Regions from separate parts of the Rossellomorea sp. KS-H15a genome, predicted to be linked through region 1. Evidence: riboswitches for the same ligand, from Rfam matches in the RefSeq annotation. Region 1 holds a riboswitch; each other region holds the start of a gene.
The links. A riboswitch is a leader RNA that binds a small molecule or an ion and turns the genes downstream of it on or off. The one in region 1 is predicted to bind S-adenosylmethionine.
Positions count from the first base shown of each region.

Region 1 (10,425 bases):
TTTCCTCCTTTGGGGATTGGGAACCCACGCTGTATAAACGGGGATTCTATGATTTGGTCGATCACTTCCTCGAATGTGTGGAAAAAGGGCAGGAACCGGACCCTTCCATCGAGGATTCTTTGATCACCCATGAGATTTGTGAAAGAATTGTGGGAATGGTCGACTAATTGAACGAAGGGGAGCCTTGCCATAGTGGGAGGGGCACGTAACCCACCCCCTATATCTCGCCAAAGAGAGGTTTTCTATTCAATAATAGTAGCCATAATCATGCAAAGGCCCAAGTGGTTCACCACTTGGGCCTTTGCATGTAAGCATATGGATTACCTCCACCTCTTCACCAACGCCTCAATATCCCCCGGATGTGTACGGCAGCAACCACCAATGATACGGGCTCCTGCTTCATACAAAACTACTGAATCCTCATCAAACGCACAATAGGCTTCCTCCCCATTCCACGTTTTAGTCTCAGCTTCGTACGTTTCACCTGAGTTGGGGTACACAATGATTGGCTTATCAGTATGCTTGTTTAGTACGCTCATCGCAAGCTTAGCCGCGGGAATCGGTGTACAATTCACACCAATCGCAGCGATTTGTTCATGATCATTGAACACACGCGCGCACTCTTCAATCCCCGTTCCATCACTTATCGTCTCTCCATCCTTTAATGAAAAAGACAGCCATGCCCAAGTTTCCGGAAATTCTTTTAAAAGCGAAGCGAGTACTTTTGCTTCCTGGAAAGATGGGATGGTTTCGAATGCCAGCACATCAGCACCCGCCTCCACTAATGCCTTGATTCTCGGATAATGGAAATCTGCTAAAAGTTGATCACTTACACCATAGTCCCCTACATATTCAGAGCCGTCAGCAAGGTATGCCCCGTAAGGTCCTACAGAACCGGCGACGATTGGTTTCGGACGATCCCAATTCACCTTCTTTTCCTTCCAAAATTCATCCCGAGCCTGTCTGGCAAGAGTAACTGTTTTCTTAATTAACTCCAGCGCTTCAGGTTTCTCTATTCCACGCTTCAGAAAACCATCCACCGATGCCTGGTAGCTGGCTGTAATCGCACAATCGGCTCCCGCACGGAAATAATCAGCATGAACCTTCTGAATCGCTTCCGGTTCTTCTAGGAGTACACGGGCTGACCAAAGGGGATCATTTAAATCACAGCCATGTGATTCCAGCTCTGTGGCTAATGCTCCATCCAAAATCATCAGGGAATGTGTTTGTAAAATCTCCTCAATGGGATTCAGCTTCAGTTGCTTCGACATGATCTGTACCTCTTTTCTTCACGTATTGTGTTAGATAATAACTTCCATAGCAAAGGGCGATAAACGGGATCCCGCAATAAAGGGCAATCCTCTGAGTGGGATCAAAGGCAATGCCGATACAGGAAGCGAGACAAAGCAGAAATGACGTAACGGGAACCAGTGGATAGAGCGGCGTCCGATAGGCCAGGTCTTTCACATCGTTTCCTTCCCTTATGTATTGTCTTCGAAATAGAAATTGGGCAGCACTGATGCTCATCCACACGATCACGACGGCAAGACCTGAGACCGAAACCAATACGATGTAGACCGTCCCCGGTGCAATGATGCTTGAAAGCAAGGACAGTCCCCCTCCAAGCATGCTACATACAATCGCATTAAGAGGGATCCCCCTATCAGTCAATTTGGCAAAAATCGGGGAGATCGTTTGCTTATCAGCCAGAGACCATAGCATTCTGGAGGAAGCATACAGACCTGAGTTTGCCGCTGATAAGATAGCCGTGATAATGACAAAATTCATGATATCTGCGGCAAAAGGAATTCCAATCCGTCCAAGCACTGCGACAAAAGGGCTTTCCAATACACCGGCTGACTGGCTCGGTAATAATGCAGATAATACGACAATCGTCCCTACATAAAAGAGAATCAATCTCACAAGCGTAGTGCGGATGGCTTTAGGAATCGATCTGGATGGATTCTCTGTTTCTCCCGCCGCTACTCCGATCAGTTCTGTTCCTGAAAAAGCAAAATTCACGGCAAGCATGGTCATCAAGATGGCAAATGCCCCGTTCGGAAATAACCCTGAATCGGTGATATTCGAGAAAAATGGAACGGGCTCTGAATGACCAAGGGGGATGAACCCGAAGATCGCCCCTGCCCCAATCACAATAAACCCCACAATCGCAATCACTTTCACTAAAGAAAACCAAAATTCAGATTCAGCAAAAAAACGCACCGACAATGCATTAAGGAAAAAAATCAACGCAGCGAAGACCGCGCTCCAAATCCACACACTAATCGAAGGGAACCAGCGCTGCATCATCAAGCCGGCCGCCGTGAACTCCGACCCCAATGCCACCGTCCATGTCAGCCAATATAACCAGCCCACTGTATAACCGGTCCCCGGACCAATGAATTTTGCAGCATAACTATGAAAGGATCCGGTCTCCGGCATATGGACAGATAGCTCGCCTAAACACAGCATCACGAGATACACCACCAGCGCACCGATTAAATATGCAAGGATGGTCCCAAATGGACCAGCCTGATGAATGGTATAACCCGAACTCAAGAAAAGCCCGGTTCCGATCACCCCTCCAAGACTCAGCATCACTAAATGCCGTGTCTTCATCTTTCTTTTGAAACTCTGTCCTGCGTTTTCCATACAAACACCCTTCCTTCTAAGTTAATTGAGGAATGAGTGAACAAACAAAAAACGCACCCTGAACGAGTGCGTCACCGACAAATAAAAGATTGCTCCTATCTATCAGGGTTTGAATCACCCGCTGGAATTAGCACAGTATCTTCGCAGACCTGTTGCTGAGGCTTCAAAGGGCCAGTCCCTCCACCTCTCTGGATAAGAAAATATTTTGATTTTTTAAAACTTTATCAATATATCGGAATAATGTCAATACCCTGAAACGGATGAATAGCCCAGCCCATCCAATGGTTACATTGAGGAATAAAAAGGGAACAACTAAGTAAAAAAGGAGAAACCGCCATGCCAGAAGGTCCAGAAATCAGAAGAGCTGCCGATAACGTTGAGCGTGCTCTTATAAATAAAACAGTGGAAGATGTTTATTTTGCTTTCCCTCATTTAGAAGACTACGAAGATCTGCTGAAGGGGTCTATCGTAAGAAGAGTCGATACGAAAGGAAAAGCCATGCTCATCCGCTTTGATAATGGATACACCATCTACTCCCACAATCAACTTTACGGAAAATGGTATATCAGAAACACCTACAATTATCCTAAAACAAATCGTCAGCTCCGATTAGCCCTACATAACGAGAAAAAATCCGCCCTTCTCTATAGTGCGTCGGATATCGAGGTTCTCAGGGACGAAGAGGTGCCATCTCACCCATTCATCTCAAAAGTCGGTCCAGACCTTTTAAGCGAAGAGGTATCCGTAGATGAGCTGGTCGGGCGGATGAAAGATAAAAGATTCCGAAACCGAAAATGGTCGATTTTATTGCTTGATCAAGGCTTTGTCGCCGGAATCGGTAATTATTTGCGATCTGAAGTTATGTTTGTTGCCGGCATACACCCTTCCCTAAGGCCTGTAGACTGTACGGAAGATCAATTAAACAAAGCTGCCCATGCCATCATGGATTTAGTAAAGCAATCGTATGAAACGGGGGGGATCACTAACGATCCCGTCCTTGCACAGAAACTGAAAGCCAAAGGTGTGAAGCGATCCCGCTATCGTCACTGGGTCTTTAACCGTGAAGGGGAATCTTGCTTCATCTGTGGAAGCGAAATCGAGAAGACGGTGGCCTCTTCAAGAAGGCTTTACCATTGTCCGGTTTGTCAGGGAATCGTATGATCGATAAAAGGGTCCGTGGCAATCTTAATGCCACGGACCCTTTTATCCGCTTAACGTCAAACCACAGTTTCTATTCCGTACTCCGGTTAATCGCTTCTTTCATTGAAATCCCTTTTAATTTCCGACGATTCAGCCACAGGGAAACATAATACGATAGGATCATGATGATGAAACTGATAATGACACTCATCCAATCCAACCTGACAGGAATCGTCACATTCATTTCTGAAGTGATGGAATTCATAAAGGCTGAAATCGAGAATATCGTCACGGGAATGCCTATCGCATACCCAAGGATGATAAACCAAATGTTATAGCCGATCATCATGTTCATGATCGACTTCTCCCGGTAGCCGATGACTTTCATGAGTGAAATTTTGAATGAATTTTCCTCGATTAATAATGAAATCAATATATAGATGATGATGACCGCAATGATGGCAGCAACAAGGGCAATCGCTACCACACCATAGTTCAACGGCTTGATCATTTCCTTGAAACCGTCAATCGTATCGGATGACTTTGTCATCGAGACAATCTGATCTTCCGGTAAGTGGAGTTCCTTGTTTGAATAAATTTCCATATAACTTCCCGAAGGATAATCATTTAATCGGTTGAATTCATCGAGTGGCATATAGATCATATTTCCAAGATAGGATTCAGCGATGTGATCAATGGTGAGAGTAAAGGATTTGTCCGTCAATTCATTTGTCACATGAATTGAATCCCCCTCTTGAATCCCCAATTTATCTGAAAGTGATTTATTCATGATCACTGAATCGAATGTCAGCCTTTCTCCGCTTCCGTCCTGCAATCGAATGGCTGTATTGTCCGGCTTCAGGCCAGTGATCATGACACTCTCCTCATCTGTCGTAAATGGTGCCACGGATCCCACCTGTCCCGATTCCGGCTCTATGGTCTGTGGAGCATTGAATAGATAGCTATACTCATAGTCATATACTTGCTGAAAATGATATGTCACCAGGTACTCCATCGAATTCTTGGTGACGAATCCGAACAACAATAATAATGTCGCAAACATCACACCTATGATTAAAAACAGTGCCCTGGGAAGGTTTCTCATGATTTCCCTGATCACGAATTTCCGGTGGAACGGCAGCTTCTTCATTTTAAACAACCGCTCAAGCCTTTTCACTTTGACCTTTCGTTCCCCACCTTTTATCAAACTCACCGGCGGGATCTTCAAGACACGGTGAACCAAGTAATAGGTAAACGGGATGAACAGCACAAGTGGCAGAAACATACTCACAAGTAAATAACCCACATGCAGTTTCACATCCAGTACAGGCAGATTATAATAAGCCGCGAAAGTGGAAAGCAATGGATGCAGGAATATCCAGCCAAAGAACGTACCGACCACGCTTCCTGTTGTGGCAAGAATTCCGGCATAAGAAAGATAATGACGGATAATTTCCCTTTTCCTGTAGCCGAGGGCATACAATGTACCGATCTGTACATATTCCTTCTTCATTAAGCGCCACAATAATATAAGAATGATCACCATACTAATGAATAAAATACCGATCGGAAGAAATTGTCCCATCTTTTTGACACCGGCAATATCCCCTTTGATGAAGGAAATGCGGTTATTATCTTTTTTATCCGTCCATTTAATGATCTGATTCGTTTGATTGATCCTCTTCTTCAGTTCTTCCGGAGAAGCATCCGGTAGACGGATACTATAGTAAATCCGGTGATTTTCCCACTTTGATAAAACAGATGGTTTCACGACGGCGACACCGAATGCATCCGGATTTTTCAGGAAACCCGATTCATCCTTTAATGGATAGATGTAATCCGGAATCGCCATATAGCCTGCAACCTGGAACGTTTCCCCTCCCAGTTCAACCTCATTTCCAATCGCCACACCATGGGCTTTGGCGAAACCTTTATCCACTAATATATCACGGTCCGAAGACAGTTTTTCCCCCTCCACTATAGTAGGAAGATTGAGGTCATCCGTCTCATCCAACAACCTGAGAGTCGAATCTTTACTATATGGAAGATCGATTGCCATCCTTTGCTCGATTTCCGCGCCACTTTCCTTTTCCAATTCTTCGATTTCATTCAAAGGCTGTTGTGTCATGAACTGCGCATCTTCTACTTTATTCTCGTTAAAAAATATCTGTAGATTATCAATGAGATTTGCTCCGGCTGCTGTGAATGCGTAAAATACGATGGAGCTGATGGCAATCAGACACCACGCTGAAAAGAACTGCGCCTTTTTTTCCATTATGGTCCGAAAAAGCTTTTTCCGAAGAGGCATCACCACTCAACCCCTTCAGCGGAGGTTTGATGTTCATTGACAAAGTCGGATTCTACCTTTCCGTCCTTCAATGTGATAACCCGGTTCGCCATGCTTTTGATTGCCTGGTTATGGGTGATGATAAGGACAGTCGTTTTAAATTCTTTATTCACTTTCTCGATCAACTGCAGAATATCTTTTGATGTGACCGAATCCAATGCTCCAGTCGGTTCATCACATAATAATAGTTTCGGAGCCTTCACGACGGCACGGGCGATTGACACCCGTTGCTGCTGCCCTCCGCTTAATTCACGGGGAAAGCGATCCTCCATCCCCGACAATCCAACAGCATGGATCACCTCCGGAATTGACATTGCCTCCCGGCTGATATTAGCCGTCAACTCGATATTTTCATAGACCGTTAAATTCGGGATCAGATTATACATTTGAAAGACAAAGCCAACGTCTTCCCTTCTATAATCCACAAGCTCTCGGTCACTCAATCGGCCGATATCTTTCTTATTGACCACAATGCTCCCGGAATCAATTGCGTCAATGCCTCCAATGGCATTCAACAATGTGGACTTCCCGGAACCCGAGGGACCGAGGATGACGACAATCTCCCCCTCCTCCACCTCTACATGAATATCCGTCAGTGCCTGAAAGGTGGTTTGACCGCTTTGGTAGGTTTTATGAACTCCATTGATGCTCAAGATGCTCATGTTCATTCCTTCTTTCCCGATTTCATTTTTCCTTCAAATAAAAATCGTATGTGTCTCGCCAACTGCTCCTTGTAAGCTTCATGATCCATTTCTTCGTTATACATATAGAACATCGTATCGGACATGGCTGCACTATAGATGGCATAAGCCGCTTCTTCAGGATCGATCTTTACGGCAAAGCAATCTGAATGGCTTTCGATTAAATTCATGACCCACTTCATCATCTCTTCATCAATGCCGAATAACCCCTGTCTCAACCGGATGCTCTCTTCCACTTCTCCCGTCATCACGTGAAACAGCTCGCGCCAAAATGCTTTCGGATAATGCTGAAAAAATGCTGCAAATCCCTGCATGGCACCAACCACACTTTCTACCAGATCTCCACCCTCTTCTGAGGAAAACGGATTTTGAAGCGCTTCTTTCATCCCCTCCGCTTCTTCAGTGAAAATCCGCAATAGCAAAGACCCCTTAGAAGGAAAATAATTATAGATGGTACCGGTCCCCACTCCTGCATCCTTCGCTATTTCAACCATGGAAGCCGTTTCGAATCCCTTTTGAGAAAAAATGTTCTTTGCTGATTCCATGATGTTCAGCTGGGTTTGCCGTTTTTTATCTTCACGTAATCCTGCCATGATCAATGCTCCTTTGGTTATAAAATATGAACGCGTTTATTTATGAATACATTCATATTTTAACTGGAAGAATATTGATTGTCAAACCGTGCTTGTCTCAGAAATAATAAAGCCCACTTCATCAAATGAAATGGGCTCGTACTTCTTACATACCATATTCCTTCCGATACTCATCATGCTTTGGCTGGAACAGTTCCTCACTGGATGGTCTCACATCCGAGAAATGATCCACATTGTAATGCCCTCTTAAAGCAAGATTATGATGGGCGATGATTTGCTCGGCCTTCAACGCTTGGGAGTCCTTGGTGGAATGGCCGTCTGCCACCAGTGTGACATCGAATCCGCTGACCGTCGCATAACGGACAGCCGTGTCGATGCAGTACTCGGTCTGACAGCCCGCAATCACGAGATGCTCTACCTCTTTTTCTTTTAAAAAGGAGAGTAACGGCGTCCCGTAAAATGAATTGGTCGCAAGCTTATCGAATACCTCGGCATGATCCGGAATCTCTAGGTCCCGATGTACCCCGAACCCTTCGCCGGTACCACCTGCGACGTCTTTATCCCTGATGAAGATGATGTGGGCGTCCACTCCCTTTGCCTTTGCGACCACTCTGTTGATGGTCTCGATCAGTTTTTCTTTTTGAAAGACAGCCTGTTCCTTTTCGTTGCCTTCCACTAATTCCTGTTGCACATCAATGACAAGTAATGCCTGCTTCACTTACAAAACCCCTTTACGATTTTAGTCCTCTTTTAAACGGATGTCGTTCGGTCATCTTTTTCATCATGAACCGCCCTAAGCCTATATGTGTATAGTTCGGCTTATCCCCCTTACAATCCTTTCATACAACAAAAAAAAGCCCGGAATCACATTCGACTCCGAGCTTCATCGCGTGTATGTCAGGGAAGCAGGACGATCTTCCCCAGCTTTCCTGAATGTTTAAAATAGGTTTGTGCTTCACGGGCTTGCTCGAGCGGGAACGTCCGGTCAATGACCGGCTTGATTTTTCCTTCCGAGATCGCAGCAAGCATGCGTTTGAACTCTTCCCTTGTCCCCAGGACCGAACCATAGAACGTGATATGCTTTAAATAAAGGGTTCTGAAGTCGAGTTGTGTTTTCTGACCACCGGCCGACCCTGATATACAGAATTTGCCGCCTTTTTTCAAGACTTCAAGGGATGTTTCGAATAGTGCATCCCCTACTACATCCAATACAGAATCAACCGGACCACCATTTACATCAAGTATTTCACCGGCAAGGTTTGGCGACTTATAGGACAATACGTGTGTCGCACCGAGCTCTTTCATCCTGTCTTCCAAAGCCAAGTCCCCTACTATGGCAATGACCTTTGCACCGAATACCCTGGAAGCAATTTGAACATTCAATGATCCCACACCGCCGTTGGCACCGGTCACGACGATCGTTTCCGAAGGCTGAGCCTTGATCTGTTCCACCATATGCCAGGCCGTCAAACCGCTGACGGAAAACACTGCACTTTCTTCATATGTGGAGAGAGGCATGTCATAACAGAGTTCCGATGGCCATACGACGTATTCAGCATATCCCCCATCATATTCAGAGCCGATGAACGACATATCGTCTGATATATGTTCGCTTCCTTCCGTGCCGCTTGAAGTGAATGGGAACAGGACAACATCTTTACCCAGCATGGTTTCGGAAACATCCGCTCCCACTTCTACCACTTCACCTGTGATATCCGAACCGGGAACCCTTGGAAACTGAACCCCTTCAGGCCTCCACCCAGACTTCTCTTCCGTTCCATATGCGCCTTCTCTCATCCAGATTTCAGTATTGTTAATGGCACACGCCTTTACTTTGACAAGAACTTCCCCCTTTTGAGGGACGGGAACCGGAATCTCAGAGACTTCGAGCTTGTTGACATCTCCATATCCTGTAACTTGAACGGCCTTCATGTGCGTTCCACCTTTCCATTTTTCTGGTTATAGTGTTGCCGAAACCCTTACCCTCAACCCCTTTAAGTTCCACAAAAGGTTCGGTAAGGACGATTCGTCGGACTCGGAAGCTTACAATACTCTTCCTGATCTGAAGAGTAAGCGTATGGATCTTCCAGAACCGAAAGCAAGTCGGTCATGACACTGAAATCATCTTCTTCCACTGCCGCCTGAAGTGCTTCTTCCACCCTGTGGTTACGCGGGATGACCGACGGATTACTCGTGCGCATCCGCTGCTTGGACGCTTCCATCGTCTCGTCCTGTCTGCTCAGCCTTTCTTTCCATCGTTCCTTCCAAGATGTAAATTCAGATGTGTTGAATACATCTGACTCTTCACGCCCCAATGTCAGGCTCCGGAACGTATTCGTAAAGTCTGACTGATGCTTATTCATGAGATCCAGCAGTTCTTCAGCCAACGCGCGATCCCCTTTTTCTTCATTGAATATCCCAAGCTTGGCCCTCATGCCGTCAAGCCAGTGTCCTTCATATAACTTAGGAAATTCCAGAACCGCCTCCTGGGCAAGCTTGAGGGATTCTTCCTGTTCAGGATGAAGGACCGGGAGCAGGCTTTCAGCAAAGCGGGCGAGGTTCCATCCAGCGATCGGCGGCTGATTCCCGTATGCATACCTTCCTTGTGCATCGATGGAACTGAAGACCGTTTTCGGATCATACGCATCCATGAAAGCACAGGGTCCGTAATCAATCGTTTCCCCGCTGATCGTCATATTGTCAGTATTCATGACTCCGTGGATGAAGCCCACCATCTGCCACTTGGCGATAAGGGCTGCCTGCCGTTTGATGACTTCCTTCAGTAGGAAAAGGTAGCGGTTTGGAGCATCCATGCCCTCTGGATAATGGCGCTCCAGGGCATAGTCTGCCAGGGCCCGAAGATCATCCACCTCTCCGAATCTTGAAGCAAACTGGAATGTCCCGACACGGAGATGACTGGCCGCCACCCTTGTCAGGATCGCACCCTCTTGTTCCGTTTCCCGGTAAATGGGATCACCCGTTGTCACTACCG
Region 1 is NZ_CP096886.1:1,586,295-1,596,719, reverse strand. Features, by position in the region: gene M1J35_RS08220 (Gfo/Idh/MocA family protein) at 1-167, shown strand, start outside; gene mmuM (homocysteine S-methyltransferase) at 321-1,271, opposite strand; gene mmuP (S-methylmethionine permease) at 1,240-2,652, opposite strand; SAM riboswitch class I at 2,745-2,851, opposite strand; gene nei (endonuclease VIII) at 2,989-3,813, shown strand; gene M1J35_RS08200 (ABC transporter permease) at 3,884-6,067, opposite strand; gene M1J35_RS08195 (ABC transporter ATP-binding protein) at 6,100-6,801, opposite strand; gene M1J35_RS08190 (TetR/AcrR family transcriptional regulator) at 6,804-7,433, opposite strand; gene M1J35_RS08185 (cysteine hydrolase family protein) at 7,579-8,151, opposite strand; gene M1J35_RS08180 (zinc-binding dehydrogenase) at 8,331-9,365, opposite strand; gene M1J35_RS08175 (protein adenylyltransferase SelO) at 9,428-10,425, opposite strand, start outside.

Region 2 (10,425 bases), 1.9 Mb from region 1:
TTAGCTTCAAAATGGACATCTCCTTTGATTGATGTGTGTATTATTATCAATTCTGATGAAAAAAATGTCCACTAACATGCTTAAAGGGTGATAGCCGAGATGGCCATCACCCTTTGCTTGATTATTTCTTGTAGATTAACACTTTACCGACTGAACCATCATGACTTTGGCCAGTAACGCGGAATTTTAATCCGTAGTTCGGTACGTTACGTCCAGCGTCTACCATACCTTTGTTGCTGTAATCTTTACTATCGTCGAATAGTGGATTACGTTTAGTATGGTTGTCTTTCATCGTCAGCCCAAGTAATTCAGTGTAATCCAGGAACATTTTTTCTGATTTATCCAGGCTGAATGCTGCATCGTGAACCTGGTAGCGTGTAGATCCTACAGATCCGTCGCTCCAGTAGTTGGTTTTCTGGTCAGCATCGACAACTCCAACGAAACCGTCTCCAGGATGAGTACCTGTCCAGTTATCGCTATAAGATTTATCTACATACCATACGACCAATCCGTCATCGAATTGCATTAAGCTTGCGCCGCGGCGGATGTTGGCAAGACCTTCATCTACACCGTTATGACTGCGCCATTCAAGCAGGTAGTAGTGCTCCTTCAGGGAAATTCCGTTTGATACTTCGAAGCCTTCTGTTTTGAATTGAGGCTCACCTTCTGCACCATCTTCAAATACGACATTTCCATCGACAGTTAAAGTGGCGTTATCCAAAGCGAAACCATCAAGGGCAAGACCGCCATCTGTAACGTAATTGAATGTAAGTGTTACCTTTTGACCGGCAAATTGGCTTAAATCGTAAGACTTATCAACCCACTGACCTTTTGTAGATTCAGCACGGCCGTCTTCATCAGTATCGTCGTCACCGATTGTGTCAATTTCTACTTCCTCGCCATTGGCTGTCTTAGCAACAACGTGAAGGAAATCGTAATCGTACTCAACATCATATAAGGTTTTGAAGCTGAATGTAGCGTTTGTTGCGTTTGTTAGATCAAATTCAGGAGAAACGAGTGATGTATTAAGGTCATCTCCTTTTGTACTGTAGTAGTACTTTTCACCAAACTCAGGCAGGATACCCTGTACCTCTTTGTCTGGAAGGTTCACTTTCACGACATCATTGTTGGTACCCTTTGTCGCTGCTTCATCCAACAGATATTCTTTACCTTTGCGGGTAACGTCTGCTGCATTGATTTCATCACCAGATTGCCAATTTCCTTGTGTTCCTTCATTGTCCACAACAGCAGAAGCCTGCAGCATTTCTTTCATATAAGGACTGAATCCAGAAGGCATTGAACCCGGAATATCCCCTGCCCAGCTTCCGCTTGCCATGATGGACCAATAGCTCACCGGTTCACCTGTTCCAGTGTACTGGGTATCGTATTCATCCGGAAGGCCTAAATCATGTCCGAATTCATGGGCCATAACACCGACCGCACCGTCTTCAGGTTCGATTGTGTAGTCGTATGCATACATTGTTCCTGCACCCCAGTAATCAACTTCAGGAGTAGGAGATCCCGCAATCGGGAAGATTCCACCAAGATTCCAACGGTGTGACCAGATCGCGTCAGATCCTAGTGATCCACCGCCTGCTTCTTCACCCACACCAGAGTGAATGACCATCAAGTGGTCGACAAGTCCATCAGGCTCCAGGTAGTTCCCGTCACCGTCAAGATCGTAACGATCCCACTTGTCATAGTCTGCAAGGTTAACGTTCGGGTCAGCTGCTGCTTGAGCAAGAGCTTCCTTGATCAGGCCGCGTGCATTGACGTCGCTTCCGTCAGGCTGAGGATCATTTCCGCCATATTCCGCTGCCGGTTTACTTGCTGTGTACCAGCCTGCAACGTTTCCATCCACTGAATAACTTCCACCAGATTGCTGCTCATAGTACTGCTTCATGGAAACGTATGTCTTTCCATCTGGACCTTTCCATCCTCCAGTACCAAATAGCATATCTTGATAGTGTTCTCGGGAGTAAGCATCCTCCCCTTCATAGTACATATCCGTCTCATCAGCCGTCATGGAATTATGAGGCTTGTCCGGATAGTCTACAAGAAGTACCAATACTTCATCGGTACGTTTTTCACCATCATATGCTTCTTCCTTTACCGGGTCAGGAGAGTTCTTCTTTGCATGTCCAAGTTTATTTCCTTTACCGTTCTTTACACCATTGTCTTTCATGGATTTTTGAAGCTTTGCTTTCGCTTCTGCTTCTTCGTTATGAAGTTCTCCTTCACCTTCATCTGCTTGCTTCTCAGCTGATTCTGCTTTGGCTTCCAGGAATTTTTGCAGTCCCTTTTGTGCCTCTGCAGCAGAAGCATTTTTCTTGATCTTGCCTTCTTCCTTCAGCATTTCGATCAGTCGATCATCATTCGCAATCCCTAAATCAAACGCTCCTCCATGCTTATGATCATATTTCACCGTTGGCTTCGCTAATACATTCTGAGGTCCTACGGTTGCAGCTGATGCAGGTACAGCAAATGCCCCTACACTAAGCGCGGCAGCCATGGCCATGGATAATACTTTACGTGATTTCAAGCACGATTCCCCCTTAGTTATGTACTAAATTTTTACACTAACTACAATATACTCCACTATTCTGAAAAGTAAATATATTCAGATAGTATTTGGTTATTTAGTATTACGAAATAAAAAGGATATAGTCAAAAGGATCCATGTACACTCGACATAAATAAAGGACTATTGTCACAAAAATAGAAAAATCAACAAAAAATTTATGTATAAATATGGTATTTTTAGTCGTATATTGGATAACCGTGTCCAACTTTGGTTGGGCAAAACAGACAGAAAAAGGGACGGACCTCCGAAGTATTTTGGAGGTCCGTCCCTCGATCGTCTATTAAGATGTTTTTTTGCGGTTTCTCCATTTGCGGTAGATTTTCCCGTTCAGGTAGAAGAATTTGGTGATCCAGCCGGCTTCTCCGATGAATTGTTTGGAGAAGGATTGGACGCTTGCCTGTTTACTGGCTTTCTCGTCAGACAAATAGACTCCGATGAGTCCTTTATTGATCAAACGGTGAAAGTGAGCATGGGGAAGCTCATGGGTATGTTCATCGGCCTTCTGCAGAAAATGGATGAGTCGCTCTTTTAAATGCTCATCATTTTCATAATAGAAGCAGAAGTTTAAATCTCCCCCTTCCCGGTCCTCATCCTGATCGATGAAGTAATCGAGAAGAATATGTAATCCCTGTATATACGGGAAATAGCCCCGCTTGATTTTCTCCGTATACGAAGGCTTGAAATCACTTCGATTGGCATAAGAGACCAAGCAGAAGATGCCAAGGGTCGAACCTGAACAAGCGGAAAACTCATACCAGTCCATTTCAGGCAGGTTCGGGCGGTGGGTTTCAAACCATCCTTGAAGCCTGGCCACCCTCTCTTCTTTCTTCACGTGTTTATGTATCTGCAGATCACAATAATACTCACACAGTTCAAGGAGATCATCCTTGATGCTTTCGTAATGGCGTAAGTTGCGCAAAACGGATTGACATGTCAGGACCAGATCCCTCAGGTATCCTCCATCATCCTGGTCCCTTCTTAAAGCATAATAATTGACAGCTTCTGCCCCCACCGTCAAGGAATCCTTCATGGACTGATGCAGGAGGGCAAAGTCATCGGGATCAAGGGACACACTGCGATCGCACAGATTATCCAGGTAATCGCTGATCGTCTGATACGCGACGATGAACCGGATCGTATCTGCTTTATGCTCCAATGCCAGAAGGGAAAGGATCGATCCTCCCTCGCAATGGAATGTTTTATGCTGGATGCTCGCAAGTGCCTGATTCCTCAGTTCCTGATTCGGTATTTTTTCCGCCCGCTTTTTCCAGCCGTCCAATTCTTCGTGCACGATGGGAAAAACGGTGCGGTACACTCTTGTCATTAATGAAAAGGGATCACTTGGTATCGACATTTCATCACCTCTTTTACAAAATGTATCCCAGCGCTTTCAATCTGCTTTCAATGAAGATCTTAGAATACTCATAGATCTCTTCTCTTTCAGGTTCATTATAAATTTCATGATAGCACTTTGGCCATTCTTTGTAATGCATTTCAGATAATGACAGCTCATTAAACCATTTTTTCACTGTCTTTTTTTCGACGATTTTATCATCCCCTGCCTGCATCACAAGCAATGGGACGTCTGGCATTTTTTCCAGGTTGGCAAATGCTTGCTTCATCGCCTGTACAAGCTCCCTGTACCAGCGGACAGATACTTTCGTGATATAAAGCGTATCATTGCTGTCGATTTCCCGGACATCTGCGTTTCGGGTCGCCATATCGATGGTTAATCCTGAGGGGAACTTCACCATCGGAGCGATTTTATTTAAACCGAGGGATAATAGCTCGACCGGTTTAGCCGGGGTCGTAACCAATCCTAAACACGGCGAGGATAAAATGACACCTGCTACGTTCACATGGGATTCCTGCAGGAGTCGTATGGCGATTAGCCCGCCCATACTATGGCCGATCACAAAGACGGGCAGTTCAAATTGATAGGCTGCCTGGACCCAGTCCTTCACTTCCACAATGTATTCATCAAAGGAATCGATATGTCCCCTTTGGCTTCTTGACGTCATTCCCTGACCGGGTAAGTCACCCATGACGACGTGAAAGCCTGATGCACGCCACATTTCAATGAGCCAACCATATCTTCCGTGATGTTCCATCGCTCCATGAATGATGACGATGACTGCCTTTGCCTCTTGATCTGATTCCCATTTCCACATGGCAATTCCTCCTTTGTAGTTCTCTCCATGAATGAATTCTGCTACCATTATTATAATAAATATTATTGAAAGGGGTAGTAAAAAATGCTCTATCCGTATTATGATAAGAAACCCATCATCGCCCGTTCGGCATTCATCGCCGATTATGTCACCATCTCAGGGGACGTGGAGATCGGTGAAGAATCAAGTATCTGGTTCAATACCGTCATCAGGGGGGATGTCGCTCCCACAAAAATCGGGGATAAAGTAAATATACAGGATAACTCCATTCTCCATCAGAGTCCAAATAACCCTCTTATCCTTGAAGATGAAGTGACCGTCGGCCATGGGGTGATCCTACATAGCTGTAAAATCAGGAAAAAGGCATTGATCGGCATGGGCTCCATCATCCTTGATAATGCCGAAATCGGCGAAGAGGCGTTCATCGGAGCCGGAAGCCTTGTCCCACAAGGGAAAGTCATCCCGCCAAATACCCTTGCCTTCGGACGGCCGGCAAAAGTCGTGAGGGAGCTCAATGAGCACGATATCAGTGAAATGAAGCGCATTTCAAGAGAATACGCAGAAAAAGGACAATATTATAAGAACATCAAACCGTTTTAACTTCCTATACTTGGGATACCCCATCCTCCTTGAGAATACTCATGGAAGATTTTCTTTTGATCATCAACAAAAAGACCAACACCCCAAAAAGTGTTGGTCTCTTCTATCTTTCCTTATTCAGCTAATGCTTCTGCTTTCAACGCATCTGCTTTGTTCGTGCGTTCCCAAGGAAGATCAAGATCGTTACGGCCGAAGTGTCCGTAAGCAGCTGTCTGCTTGTAGATCGGACGACGAAGGTCAAGCATCTTGATGATTCCTGCAGGACGAAGGTCAAAGTTATTGCTCACAACGTCAATTAATACATCTTCTGACACTTTCCCTGTTCCAAATGTATCAACGGAGATGGATACGGGCTTCGCCACACCGATTGCATACGCTAATTGAACTTCACATTTCTCAGCAAGTCCCGCTGCCACGATGTTCTTCGCTACATAGCGCGCTGCATAAGCCGCTGAACGGTCCACTTTCGTTGCATCCTTACCAGAGAAGGCACCGCCACCGTGACGTGCGTATCCACCATAAGTGTCAACGATGATTTTACGTCCTGTCAGACCTGCATCACCTTGTGGTCCACCGATTACGAAGCGGCCAGTCGGGTTGATGAAATATTTCGTTTCTTCATCGATCAGTTCTTTCGGTACAACCGGGTCGATGACATATTCTTTCAGGTTGCGTTGGATTTGCTCAAGCGTCACTTCAGGGTGATGCTGAGTAGAGATAACGATCGTGTCGATACGGACCGGCTTATCGTTTTCATCGTATTCAACGGTTACTTGTGTTTTTCCATCCGGACGAAGGTAAGGAAGGATCTCTTCTTTACGTACTTCTGTTAAACGACGGGAGATTTTGTGGGCAAGGGAAATCGGAAGAGGCATAAGCTCTTTCGTTTCATTACAAGCGAATCCAAACATCAATCCTTGGTCACCTGCACCGATTGCATCGATTTCTTCATCCGTCATTTGACCTTCACGGGCTTCAAGGGCCTGATCGACACCTTGAGCGATATCGGCAGACTGCTCATCAATGGAAGTCAGAACTGCACATGTTTCAGCATCAAAGCCGTATTTCGCACGTGTATAGCCAATTTCACGGATCGTTTCACGAACGATTTTCGGAATATCAACATACGTATTCGTAGTGATTTCACCGGCAACAAGCACAAGACCCGTTGTGACAGACGTTTCACACGCTACACGTGCATTCGGATCATTGGTCAGAATTGCATCAAGAATTGAATCAGAAATTTGGTCACAAATTTTATCTGGATGTCCTTCGGTTACGGACTCAGATGTAAACAGACGACGTTTAGTTGACATCAAGGTTCCTCCTTAAGCATATTTGTCAGAACGATTCTTCTGACAAAACAGTAAACAGATACGGTACTCATTTCCCTAAGTAGTATGAAGTAAACATGATTCTTTTATAAATAAATCATGATTTATGTGCATGTGGTCCACTATAAACAGAAAAAACCCTTCCTCGGGGAAAAAAGTTTCAGAGGAAAGGTTTCAGATCATAGCCGCGCCTTTTCTCTCTTATCGTTCAAGGTTTTAGAGACCTTGCCTCAGTTTAGCACCTTCGCTTAATCGGATTCATTAAAGAAATGGATCCATTCACTATTTAGCAGGTTGCTGGGTTTCATAGGGTCTGCTCCCTCCACCAGCTCAGGATAAGAGTATCCGTTCAAGGAACAATGATAACGGTTAGGACAAGTGGTGTCAACTTTTTTTGAATGACAGGTTTAACCATTCATTTCGTGGTTTCAGCCTGTTTTTTATCATCTACATAACCTAATGGGGTAATGAGGCTAAACATTGCGAGGTGCATTTCATATAAATAAGAAGAAACATGCTTTATTCGGTCAAGAAATGTGACAAAATGAAGACACATTATAAAATTAAATAAATAGTATAGACTAATAGCTTGATTGTGTTATACTATTTTTGTAAAGTAAACGATACCATTTAAATAAATTTATATAAAGGAAGGGTTCGAATGAATTCAGTGAGCATGTCTAATGAATTAACGGAATTACTTAATGGTCAAAACATCCAGGAACAATTATCTGTTTCTCAACTAGTCGAAAAGGTCCTTCAACGAAATGAAGGCGTTTTAACTTCATCAGGTGCAATCAGAGCAGAAACTGGTAAATACACAGGACGCTCTCCTAAAGATAAATTTATTGTTGAAGAACCAACGACGAAAGATAAAATCGAATGGGGTTCTGTCAATCAGCCGATCTCATCGGAATCGTTCGATAAATTATATACGAAAGTCATCGAATACTTAAAAGAAAAAGAAGAAGTATTTTCATTTAAAGGATTCGCAGGTGCCGACCCGAAACATAGACTACCGATCCAGGTGATCAATGAGTTTGCCTGGCATAATCTGTTTGCCCACCAATTATTCATCCGCCCGGAAACAGAGGAGTTAAAAGATCATCAATCTGAATTCACCGTCATTTCAGCACCGAACTTCAAGGCTGATCCAGAAGTGGATGGCACTCACTCTGAAACGTTCATCATCGTTTCATTTGAAAAAAGGATCGTGTTGATCGGCGGTACCGAATATGCCGGTGAAATGAAAAAATCCATCTTCTCGGTCATGAACTATGTACTTCCTGAATCCGACATCCTTTCCATGCACTGCTCTTCGAACGTAGGTCGTGAAGGCGATGTAGCATTGTTCTTCGGATTGTCCGGTACAGGGAAAACGACTTTATCCGCTGATCCAAACCGCCGCTTGATCGGTGATGATGAGCACGGCTGGTCCCCGAACGGCGTATTCAATATCGAAGGCGGATGCTATGCTAAGTGCATCGGGCTGACACGTGAAAAAGAACCTCAGATCTTTGATGCGATCCGTTTCGGTTCGGTCCTTGAAAATGTCGTTCTTGATGATATGTCCCGCATCGCGGATTATGATGATAACACTTTAACAGAAAACACGCGTGCTGCCTACCCCCTTCAAGCGATGGAAAACATCGTGGAACCAAGTATCGCAGGACACCCAAATACGATAGTTTTCTTAACAGCTGATGCTTTCGGCGTATTACCTCCGATCAGCAAGCTGACAAAAGAACAGGCAATGTATCATTTCTTAAGTGGATATACATCGAAGCTTGCAGGTACGGAGCGTGGAATCACTTCACCACAGGCAACTTTCTCAACTTGCTTTGGATCTCCATTCCTTCCGCTTCCTGCCACTCGTTACGCAGAAATGCTCGGTAAGAAGATCGATGAGCACAATGCACAGGTATTCCTCGTGAATACGGGTTGGACCGGCGGAGAATACGGAGTTGGGAATCGCATGAAGCTTTCCTACACCCGCGCCATGATACAGGCGGCACTTGAGGGTGAACTTACGAATGTGGAAACGGCAACAGACGAGATTTTCGGTCTGAACATCCCGGTTCACGTTCCTGGTGTTCCAGACGAAGTACTTCAACCTAAGAAGACATGGTCCAATGAAGCGGCTTATGAAGTCAAAGCAAAAGAACTTGCTCACAAATTCAACGAGAACTTCAAGAAATTCTCGAACGTCCCTTCTGACATCGAACAAAAAGGCGGCCCGTCCGTTAAATAAATCACTTAACTAACATACAAAGGTCCGTCCCTCAAATCTGAGGGACGGACCTTTGTTATCGTTATAGCCCTTTTTTCCGGCCGGTGATTCTGTTGAATAAGAATACGACAACGGCGATGATCAGTAGAACATGGATGACGGCTCCACCGATTTTAAAGATCAATCCTAGTAACCAAAGAACTAATAAGATTCCGATGATGGTCCAAAGCATGTGTGCTCCTCCTTAGAACTGTTATAGAAAAACGAGTATTGCTCATAAGTTTCCCTAAAAGATGAAATTTAAAACCACTACCATTTCCCTATTCTTTTTTTCGATTCCAAAGTAAAATAACACTTTACTAAATATTACTAATTTTGGTATGATTATGATTAAATTTTACAGGGGGAATTGAGATGATCAGACAGCTTACAGAGAAAGATCATGTTATTTGTCAGCGACTCATTCAGCAGCAGCCTGCTGAGAACTTGTTCATCATCGGGGACATCGAAGCCTTTGGGTTTGAACAGGATTTCCAGAAGATTTGGGGAGATTTTGATGAGGAAGGAAATCTCCGGGGGATCCTCCTCAAATACAGGGAAAATTTCATCCCTTATTCCATGGGGGATTTTGACGCAGAAGGCTTTGCCGCCATTATCAACGGAACAGAAGACTACAGCATCGTTTCAGGATTGAAACGGATTGTCACTGAAGTTGAACCCTTCTTATCCAGGGAAATCAATTCGAAAAGACATATGTATTACGCCAAATGTGACAGTGCATCCTCTATGGAAGACCGGGAGCTTCCTCATGTGAAAGCAGCTTCTTTCACCAATCTGCCGCAACTCGTGGAACTGTTGAACGCTATCCCGGAATTCAGCGGAGGAGACTTTACCGTAGAGAAAAGAAAGCATGGGATGGAAAAGGGCGTAGCCCGCAGTTACTATGTAGAAGAGGACGGAAAGTTCGTTTCTTCCGCTTCCACAACAGCTGAAAACAGCATGTCCGCCATGATCGTCGCCGTATGCACACATCCCCAATACAAGAAAAAGGGCTACGCAACAGAGTGCATGACAAAGCTTTGCCGTGACGTGTTGAACGAAGGAAAAGAACTATGCCTCTTTTATGACAATCCTGAAGCAGGAAAAATTTATAAGCGTATCGGCTTTAAAGACATTGGTTATTGGTCAATGTATAAATTCAACTAAAAAAAGTGGATTCCTAAAAATAGGAGTCCACTTTTTTATTATGCTGCCACGTTCCGGTTCTGGATCAATTTCGCCTGTACCAAGCGTTTTCTCACTGTGATTCCAATCCAGCTTGCCAGGAATGCTTTAATGAGTCCCACGACGATAAACGGATAAACCCCCGCTGCCATCGCCTGACTCCAGCCAAGATCCGCCACAAATTTCAGTTGGATGGTCCCAAGAATTAACGTGATGATCATGCCGACGGTGTTGGCGATTATCGCCATCGGAATCGTAAATCTCGTTTTTTCAAGAATGAGT
Region 2 is NZ_CP096886.1:4,071,854-4,082,278, forward strand. Features, by position in the region: gene M1J35_RS20875 (LLM class flavin-dependent oxidoreductase) at 1-19, opposite strand, end outside; gene M1J35_RS20880 (immune inhibitor A domain-containing protein) at 122-2,542, opposite strand; gene M1J35_RS20885 (tetraprenyl-beta-curcumene synthase family protein) at 2,865-3,938, opposite strand; gene M1J35_RS20890 (alpha/beta hydrolase) at 3,952-4,755, opposite strand; gene M1J35_RS20895 (gamma carbonic anhydrase) at 4,840-5,355, shown strand; gene metK (methionine adenosyltransferase) at 5,469-6,671, opposite strand; SAM riboswitch class I at 6,888-7,031, opposite strand; gene pckA (phosphoenolpyruvate carboxykinase (ATP)) at 7,351-8,940, shown strand; gene M1J35_RS20910 (lmo0937 family membrane protein) at 9,002-9,151, opposite strand; gene M1J35_RS20915 (GNAT family N-acetyltransferase) at 9,334-10,125, shown strand; gene M1J35_RS20920 (biotin transporter BioY) at 10,164-10,425, opposite strand, start outside.
Region 2: another riboswitch for S-adenosylmethionine. It lies ahead of metK (methionine adenosyltransferase); the one in region 1 lies ahead of mmuP (S-methylmethionine permease).

Region 3 (10,425 bases), 1.2 Mb from region 1:
CGATTTAGGGCATGCTTCCCTAGACCTAAAACAAAAAGGATTATTTTTCCAATAGAAGACGTTCTAAGAAGTATTGTCTACTAGTGTATACATAATTCGTCAAAACATGTATAGGATAATCGGATTTTTTTCCTTTAGACCGATTGACCTAAAATCAGCGATTATTCCAGTCATTCAAGAAGGCATCGATTCCTTTATCCGTCAGGGGATGTTGGAATAATTGCTTCAATACTTTAAGAGGTACGGTTGCGATATGGGCCCCTCTGAGCGCCGCTTCCGTAATATGCTGCGGATGGCGGGTGGAAGCCGCGATGATTTCCGTTTCCAGTCCGTGAATCGCAAAGATTTCGGCAATCTGGGAAACCAGCTCCAGACCGTCATGTCCGATATCATCCAATCTTCCTAAAAAAGGCGAAACATACGTCGCTCCAGCACGGGCGGCTAAAAGCGCCTGATTCGCACTGAAAATCAGCGTGACATTTGTCTTGATCCCTTCTTTAGCAAAAGTGGATGCAGCCGTCAGACCGTCCGGCGTCATTGGAAGCTTCACCGTAATATTAGGCGCAATCTTTGCAAGCTCCCTTCCCTCTTTAATCATGCCTTCAGCATCCAATGCGATGACTTCAGCGCTTACAGAACCAGGGACAAGATCCGTGATTTCTTTTAGTCTGTCCTCGAATGTGACGCCCTTCTCTTTTGCTACAAGGGACGGATTCGTCGTCACTCCTGAAATAATACCCCAGTTAAATGCTTCCTTGATTTCACTCATGTTTGCTGTGTCTATGAAAAATTTCATTTCCTATACCCCATTTTCGACAAAATTTTCAATCATCTTTTAATGAACGGAAGGGACTGACCCAAAAGGTATCAAACCTCTCCCGGTGCCAGTCCCATCCTACAGCTTCATTCTTTTTCTACCACATAAGGAAAGCCCGTAATCTATCACGGAGGACTTTCCAAACATTACCTGTCTTCTATTACGCCTGGTTAGAAGAACCGAATTCGCGCATTTTGCCAGCGACTGTCGCTTTGATCGCTTCGCGTGCAGGTCCCATGTATTTACGTGGATCATATACTTCTGTATCTGCTGCAAGTACTTCACGTACCGCTTTAGCAGAAGCAATTTGGTTTTCAGTGTTTACGTTGATTTTAGCTGTTCCGAAAGAAATCGCTTTTTGGATATCTTTTGTAGGGATTCCAGTACCACCGTGAAGGACTAGAGGTACTCCAGTCGCTGCACCGATTTCTTCCATTTCTTTGAATCCTAGGTTTGGTTCACCTTTGTAAGGACCGTGAACAGAACCTAGAGCTGGTGCAAGAGTATCGATACCCGTACGTTCAACCATCTCTTGACACTCTTTAGGATCTGCATAGATAACGCCGTCTGCTACTACGTCATCTTCCTGTCCACCGACAGTTCCAAGCTCGGCTTCAACAGAAACACCTTTAGAGTGAGCATATTCAACCACTTTAGAAGTCGTTTCAATGTTCTCTTCGAAAGGACCGTGAGAAGCATCGATCATAACAGAAGTGAATCCTGCATCGATCGCTTCTTTACATTTGTCAAAGCTTGAACCGTGATCTAAGTGGATCGCAACAGGAACTGTGATGTTCAAGTCTTCCATAAGACCTTCAACCATTTTCACAACTGTTTTGAAGCCGCTCATGTAACGGGCAGCACCTTCAGATACACCAAGGATGACAGGTGATTTTTCTTCTTCTGCCGCTTGCAGGATCGCTTGAGTGAACTCAAGGTTATTCAGGTTGAATTGACCTACCGCGTAGCTTTTTTCTTTTGCTTGAATAAGCATGTCTTTCATTGAAACTAAAGGCATAGTTATTTCCTCCTTTTATTCAGTCAGTCGACCATTTTGGTATAAATGGCGGTGTTATGTATAACACCTTGTGACATAGTTAACAAATTCACTTGTATCATACCAAAACAGAATTGATTTTACCAACTGCAGAGGCAAAATGTAAAAAATACTACTATTTTCACTATTCAAATAAATTCCTTATACTGGAATATACTGTCTGACGGCCTGTCTGATATCGTCAATATCAAACGGCTTCGCAAAATGAGTAAGCGCTCCCAAGTCCTTTGCCTCCTGAATCATGTCGAGTTCTCCGTAAGCAGTCATGATAATGACACGGATATCCGCATCTTTCTGTTTCATCCGCTTCAGGATTTCAATTCCATCCATTCCAGGAATTTTCATATCGAGCAAAACCAGATCAGGGGAATGCTTATCTACGATTTCAAGAGCCTGAATGCCGTTCGCAGCTTGAAATGTTTGGTAGCCTTCCTTTTGCAACACTTCATTTAATAGAATCCTAATACCAAATTGATCGTCCACAATCAGAATCTTCTCATTCATATACCCCAATCCCCTTTACATTTTAATAAATTATGTATTCCGACGTTAAATAATTGTATATTTATTACTTATTCTCTTTTTCTGTAAAAAAATCCTGCTTGTTCTCAAGATTTTGCTAGAGACCTTTTTCCCCTTTATAATAAGGGTTATGATGAGAAATGTCGAAGATGAATATGGAAGGAGATTGAACTTTATGATTAAAATGTTCACCACACAGTTAACGGGACTGTTCAAACGGATTTATGATAAACAGGAATTCGAAATCGAGGACGGCGCACGCCTCCTTGCCCAGGCCGCCATCGGACAAGGAAGCATCTATATAAAAGGCTACCGGGAAATGGAAGCCGTCACCGCTGAAGCCCTGTTCGGCGCCGAGCCGCTTCCTTCTGCTAAACGATATGATTCTTCCGTTGAACTGACTGAAGCGGACCGTGTCCTGATCGTCACCCGTTATTCGACGGATGAAGAAGCAGTGACGTTTGCGAAGAAGCTTTCTGCTGAAGGTGTGCCCTTTGTAGCGGTGTCCGGATTGGTGGAAGGGGAAGAGAGTCTTGTGGACCTTGCTGACATTCATCTGGATACAAAAGTGATCAAAGGGATGCTCCCCGGCGATGAAATCGGTGAGCGCGTGAGTTTCCCGTCAAGCATGGCTGCCCTTTATCTCTATTTCGCATTGGGGTTTGTGATCCGTGAGATGTTGGAGGAGTATGAGGACTAATTCCTGAAAGTAATCGAGAGGCACCCGACCGGGATGCCTCTCTTATTTTTTTCAACCTTTGCGCTTTTTCGCATGAATATACGTCACGGCCAACGCTAATACCAATACACTTCCTTTGATGATTTCAAATGCATAGTATGGGAGGTTCATCATGGTCAATCCATTCAGCAGGACCCCGATCAGGGCTGCCCCGAAGAAGGTTCCGAGTATGTTGGGTTTTCCGGCACCGAGGACGGAAAAGCCGACAAATACGGCTGCGACGGCTTCCATCAGCAGCGGGGCACCGGCGTCCATCTGACCGGATCCGACCCGGGCCGTGAACAGGATTCCGCCGATCGATGCGAATATGCCTGACAAAACGTAGGCAATCAGCTTCACTCTCTTCACACGGACTCCGGATAAGCGTGAGGCTTCTTCATTTCCCCCTGTCATATACAGGATACGGCCCCACGTGGTGAAATGCATGATCACATACACAATCGCGACCAGTACGAGCATGATCCATACCGGTACCGGCAGGCCAAGCCATTTCCCCTGACCGATCCACAGGAACGTGTCGGAGAATTCCCCCGGCGCCGTGCCTCCGGTTGTCATGGGCATGTGATTGTAAATCGAATAACCTTCTGTATATGTACGGTGAACACCTGAAATGATGTACATGGCCCCTAATGTTGCGAGGAGATCGGGAATACCGAATTTCACGATCAGTAAGGAGTTGAACAACCCCACCCCTGCCCCCACCAGTAATGGAGCGAGAAGGACGATCCACAGCGGGGCTTCATACCAGACCATCAACGATGCAGTCACGACCGTGGATAAGGAAACCGTCGATCCGACAGACAAATCGAAGCCGTCGACAATGAGGGTGAAGGTGACCCCGATGGCCACCAGTGTGACGATGGAAATCGACCGCAGGATATCTGACAGATTCCCGTATGTAAAGAAAAAGGGATTGTAGAAGCTGAAAAAGAGGAGGATCACCACCATCAGTACAATGGCACCGTATTTAAATAGTAAGTCGAGTATCTTGCCTTTCATGCACATCCGTCCCTCCTGAAGCATAAAACAATATGATTTCCTGCGTCGCTTCTTCTTTTGTTAGTTCTTTGACGATCCGGCCATCATACATGACGAGAATCCGGTCCGAGATCGCCAGGATTTCTTGTAACTCACAGGAAAAGTAGAGAATCGCCTTCCTTTTTTCGGCGAGGTCTTGAATAAGGGAGAAGATTTCCTTTTTCGCTCCCACGTCCACCCCTTTGGTCGGTTCATCAAATAAGAATACCGAAGCCTCATCCGTGAGCCACTTTCCGATGGACACCTTCTGCTGATTACCCCCACTTAAAAAGTTCGCCTGAACATTCTCATGGGCGGTCTTGATTCCAAGGGAGCGAATTTTTTCCTGAGCAAGCTTTCGTTCCTTCTTCTTATTGATCCATAACCCGTTGGATACTTTCTTCAAGGAAGGAAAGCTGAGATTGTGCTGAACCGATTCATGAATGAAGAGCCCCTCTTTCCGCCTCTCTTCGGGAACGAGTGCCAATCCATTTTGAACCGCGTCCTTGGGAGAGTGAATCTTGAGCTTTCTCCCTTTGAGGAAGAACTCTCCTCCTTCAAGGCGTGAGGTTCCGAATAAAGCTTTGGCAAGCTCCGTTTTTCCAGCTCCGACAAGGCCCGCCACCCCGACTATTTCTCCTTCTTTGACCGATAAGTGAATATCCTTCACTTTCCGACCATCGTCGAGCCCCTTCACCTCATACAGTGTTTCACCCGCGACAAGGGAGCCCTTCTGGAAATCTGCCTGGAATGCCCCACCCAGCATGGCCTCTATGATTTCGTGGGAGTTCGTTTGATGTGTTTCATACGTTCCGACTGTCTCCCCGTCTCTCATCACGGTGATGCGGTCGGAAACTTGAAACACTTCAGGCAGCCGGTGGGAGATGAAGATGATCCCCACTCCCTCTTCTTTCAAATCGTCTATCACCTGGAATAACCTTTCTGTTTCTGAAGAACTAAGTGGTGCCGTCGGTTCATCCAGGATCAGTACTTTTGCTTTGTGGAGAAGGCTACGGGCAATAAGGACCAACTGCTTTTCAGCCAGACTTAACGAAGCGGCGGGCTGATGCAGGGGGATCGATTCGGCCCCGATCTTAATGAGTGCCGCCTCTGCTTCTTTTTTCAGCTTTTTTTGGGTGATGAAGAGGGAACCTTTTTGCGAGAAATGATCCAGGCAGATATTTTCCGCCACCGAGAGCTCGGGAACGATGGCGGTATCCACTTCCTGGTAGACACAGTGAATGCCGTTTTCCTTGGCTTCCTTCGGAGATTCATAGACTCTTTTTTCAGAGAGAAGAGTGATATCTCCGCTGTCCCCGACATAAGCTCCTGATAAAATTTTCATCAGGGTGCTTTTCCCTGCGCCGTTCGCTCCCAGCAGGGCATGAACTTCTCCCTCCCGGACATCGAATCTAGCATTTTTCAAGGCTTTCACGCCAGAAAAGCTCTTGTTGATACCCGACATAGTCAATAGTGGAGACGTCATCGATCCCAGCTCCTTTCTAGTTTGTGAACGAAGATTCGAGCTCTTTCAGCTCATCTGTATACCCCTGCTCACTCGCTCCCCATCCTTCAATATGCTCGTTCAATTGATCCGTTGTAATCGATTCTTTCGGTAAAGCAGTTTTTTCAATGAACACGGGGTCCAATTTCACTTTTTCAGGCGTTTCTTTCCCGTTCAGCTTTTGATAAAGGAAGCGGACCTGGACCCTGCCGATATCTTTCGGATCTACCGCTGCCGATGCCACCCATGGGCTGCCGTCTTTTTGAATGATCTGAAGATCCTCGTCACTCATGTCGATTCCGTATACTTTGATTTCATCTCTTCCTGCCGCTTCAATTGCACGGACGGCCCCTTTCGCAAATTCATCCCACGCTGCCCAGACAGCATCGATGTCCCCTTTGTTTGGGTATTGTTTCAAGATCGCCTCCATCTGAGCCTGTGTATCAAGCGCTGTATTCTGACTCGCTGCTCCAAATGCCGCGACTTCTTTAATATCCGGATTCCCCTTTAAAAATTCTTCGTATGCCGCCTGACGTCTTTCCATGGGTGCAAAGCCTGCGACCCAAATTTTTACGATTTCACCTTTGCCGCCAAGCTCATCTGAAAGCTTCGTCAAGGTTTGTTCAGCCATTTGTTTGTCCCCCTGCTCGAGGACCGTCACTCCTTTTGATGCCACGTCCGCATCGAAGACGACAACCGGAATATTTTGGTCTTTCGCCTTTTCCACCCCTGATTGCAGTGCTCCTTTCGTTCCATGGTCGATCAGGATCCCATCAAACTTCTGGTTGATGGCCGCGTCCAGGTTAGAGGACATTTTGGCGAGATCGCCTTCCGAAGTGAACACTTGAACCTTCCCCCCGAACTTTTCCACCTGTTCCTTGACCCCTTCAATGTATTGAGCGGAAAATGTCCCGAGATTGATTTGCATGATAAGGGCGATTTTTTTATTGGCTAACGGATGATCGGAAGTCGCTTCCCCGCCGTCTGCTTCCGCCTCCTGTGATACCTTTGGCTGACAAGCCGCCAAACTGAAAAGTAGTGCGATTAATACGAGTAATGATGCCGCTTTTTTCATCTTTCTTTTCTCCTCCCGAGGGTGTCCCCCTCTATTTTTTCAAATAAAAAAACCCCTTTTCCCAAGAGAAAAGAGGTTTATGTATAAATAAACGTGCTCTTATCACTCAGGAAATGCTTCCTGCAGGTCTTAGCACCTTTCCGTCATAAACGGTAGGTTGCCGGGCGTCATCGGGCCAGTCCCTCTGCCAACTCTTTATAAGAGAATATGAAATTTGGTTGTGTTCGCTTTTGCTATAATCGCTATATTAACGATATGTGGAAATATTGTCAATATTCTTTTTAAAAAAATTCTGTGGCGGGTCTCCGGAAATGATCACCCAACACTACAAAAAAGCCCTCCCAAACCGGGAGGGCTCTATCAATCAAATCTTATTTCTCACCATACGCAAGGGACGCTTCCACGAAGTCTCTGAATAGAGGCTGCGGGCGTGTCGGGCGTGATGTGAATTCCGGGTGGAATTGAGATGCGACGAACCATGGGTGGTCGCTCAGCTCGATGATTTCCACAAGGCGGCCATCCGGGCTTGTGCCTGAGAAGATGAATCCGGCTTTTTCCATTTGCTCACGGTAGTGATTGTTGAATTCGAAACGGTGACGGTGACGTTCGTATACGACTTCTCCATCGTAGGCTGCATAGGCTTTTGAACCTTTTGTCAGCTTACATGGGTATAGTCCGAGACGAAGGGTCCCGCCAAGGTCTTCGATATCCTTTTGTTCCGGTAAAAGGTCGATGACCGGATATGGCGTTTCAGGATTCAGCTCAGCAGAGTGTGCTCCTTCAAGTCCAAGGACATTACGCGCATATTCGACGGATGCGAGCTGCATGCCAAGGCAGATTCCAAGGAAAGGAATCTTGTTTTCACGGGCATATTGCGTCGCAGCGATCTTTCCTTCGACACCACGGTCACCGAAGCCGCCTGGTACAAGGATTCCATCCACGTCAGCAAGCTTCTCTGCCACATTTTCGTTGTCGACAAGCTCAGAATTCAACCATCTCACTTCAATATCGCTGTCGAAATGGTAACCTGCATGACGAAGGGCTTCCACTACAGAAATATAAGCATCCTGTAATTCAACATATTTCCCTACAAGAGCGATCCTTGTTTTGCGGGAAAGGTTTTTCACCCGGTCAACCAGTTCATTCCACTCGGTCATGTCTGCTTCATGGCAGTTCAGCTTCAAGTGCTGACACGTGATTTCATCAAGTTTTTGATCCTGAAGGGCAAGTGGTACAGAGTAAAGCGTATCTGCATCCATTGCTTCGATTACGGCATGTTTATCGATATCACAGAATAACGCGATTTTGTCTTTCATATCCTGGGTCATCGGCATTTCTGTACGTACAACGATGACATTTGGCTGGATACCGAGACTGCGAAGCTCTTTTACACTGTGCTGGGTCGGTTTCGTCTTCATTTCACCCGCCGCTTTGATATAAGGAATCAGCGTACAGTGAATGTACATCACGTTGTCACGACCGACATCACTCTTGATTTGGCGGATCGCTTCAAGGAATGGAAGGGATTCGATATCCCCGACCGTTCCACCGATTTCCGTGATCACGACATCAGAATTCGTTTCGCGGCCGGCACGGTACACGCGCTCTTTGATTTCATTTGTGATATGCGGGATGACTTGTACAGTCCCGCCAAGATAATCCCCGCGGCGCTCTTTTTTCAGAACAGTAGAATAGATTTTACCCGTTGTCACAGAGCTGTATTTCGTCAGGTTGATGTCAACGAAACGCTCGTAGTGACCAAGGTCAAGATCCGTCTCAGCACCATCATCGGTTACGAATACTTCACCGTGCTGATAAGGACTCATCGTTCCCGGATCCACGTTGATGTATGGATCGAACTTCTGGATGGTGACGCTCACTCCACGGTTTTTCAATAGTCTTCCAAGGGACGCTGCTGTGATCCCTTTCCCTAGTGACGACACTACGCCGCCTGTTACGAAAATATACTTAGTCATGTATATGTCCCCCTTATAAAGTAAGTTTGGTTCAAAAAAAGTAGAGGGTGTCTCTTATGTAGTCATGTCATGAATTTATCTTGTTCAAAGAAGGACAAGTCCATTCTCCCAAAATAAAACCAAGTGCATAAACCAGCTAAAAGACAGCCTCTTATTATCAAGATACGTAAAGATGTAAGGGGTCTTAAAAGAATCGATCCTTCACACTTAAAACCTTGTCATGTCAAAGCATTCTTCTGTATAAAAACAAAAAACGCCCCGCTTACAATCTTGTAAGGGGAGCGTGATATACGTGATCTGTCCCTTTTTAGGGAGCCCAAATAAAATACTACCTTCCTAAGAGGTAGAAGTCAAGCATAGAATAAGGGATAGAATTTTCACTCATTTCACGCAAATCAAAAGGCCCCCGGAAGGCCCAAAAGCCTGGCGGGAGCCATACTGATTCGGGAGAGATTATTTCTCTTCCTCTTCTTCCAATTCGTCTTCTTCGTCTTCATCTTCATCGTCGACATCGTCGAATTCATCGATTTCGAGCTCTTCCTCGTCCTCATCAAGATCCAGATCCTCGTCTGCATCATCAACATCGACATCGTCGTCGTCATCCGTCAAATCATCATCGTCGTCTGCATCGTCCAGATCATCATAATCGAGATCTTCATCATCAAGATCATCGAAATCATCCAGATCCAGATCTTCGTCTTTCTTCTTCGCTTTTTTCTTTTTGCTGGATTTCATCGTTGGAACGGTCTCTTCCTCGATTTGATCAACCGGGTACCATTCTCTTAATCCCCAACGGTTATCACCCATGGCAATGTATCGTCCGTCAATATTCAAGTCCGTGTAGAATTGAAGTAAACGGCTCTTAACCTCTTTATCAGAGATTTCAAGCAAACCTTTGATTTCGCTTACGATCTCTTCAAATGCCATCGCTTGCTTTTTCTCTACTAAAATTTCATGTGCCAATTCAATGAATGACGTTTGACGCAATTCTTCTTTGGATAATTGCTTAAGACTCACTTTACGCACTTCCTTTCTCTATTTCACACTCTACTAAGTAGAGTAAAAAAGGGCAAAAATTCTCCATTATCAATTTTAACCATATTCAACATTATAAACAATATAAATCACTTTATGCCAGACATATCTCGATTTTCCCGCATTTTTTTCGCATCTGATTTCAGGATGGTCTGCCATTTCCTAACTTCTCTTCTTTTTGACCGTTTTTGATCACCCTGAACGCTTCATAAAATAGATAAAAAGAGAGCAGGAAAAATGGGATGGCACCCAGTTGAAATTGGTATAAAAGGATGGCGGCGTATATGGTGATGATGAATAGTATGCAGCGTAAAATGGTCTTCACATTCTCACATCCAAACGTATGTATCGTACTTCCCCTGTCTACTTATCTGATAATTCTTATTATATAGGATATCTTACCCTATAAGTATTAAGTTCATGTTAAAAGTTGGTTGATTTCGTATAAAGGATAGACGGTTTGGCGGGATTTTAAACTTGTTGGGCTTTCTTTTTCATTTTTTATGAGAGAGACGTGGTTGATTTCCGCTTCAGGCACTCGCTTTCCTCGGGGCGTGAGTTGAGCCTCCTCGGCTTCGCCTGCGGGGTCTCAACTTTCCCGCTGTTCCCGAAGGAGTCGAGTGCCTTCCGCTTCAATCAACTTAGTATCAAGTCTTTTTATAAGCAACCGTAAACAACCTATC
Region 3 is NZ_CP096886.1:394,916-405,340, forward strand. Features, by position in the region: gene fsa (fructose-6-phosphate aldolase) at 155-796, opposite strand; gene fdaB (class IIb fructose-bisphosphate aldolase FdaB) at 978-1,835, opposite strand; gene M1J35_RS01860 (response regulator) at 2,016-2,378, opposite strand; gene M1J35_RS01865 (DUF2529 domain-containing protein) at 2,572-3,096, shown strand; gene M1J35_RS01870 (ABC transporter permease) at 3,148-4,134, opposite strand; gene M1J35_RS01875 (sugar ABC transporter ATP-binding protein) at 4,103-5,638, opposite strand; gene M1J35_RS01880 (sugar ABC transporter substrate-binding protein) at 5,655-6,731, opposite strand; SAM riboswitch class I at 6,828-6,935, opposite strand; gene M1J35_RS01885 (CTP synthase) at 7,103-8,707, opposite strand; gene rpoE (DNA-directed RNA polymerase subunit delta) at 9,161-9,724, opposite strand; gene M1J35_RS01895 (hypothetical protein) at 9,885-10,067, opposite strand.
Region 3: another riboswitch for S-adenosylmethionine. It lies ahead of M1J35_RS01880 (sugar ABC transporter substrate-binding protein); the one in region 1 lies ahead of mmuP (S-methylmethionine permease).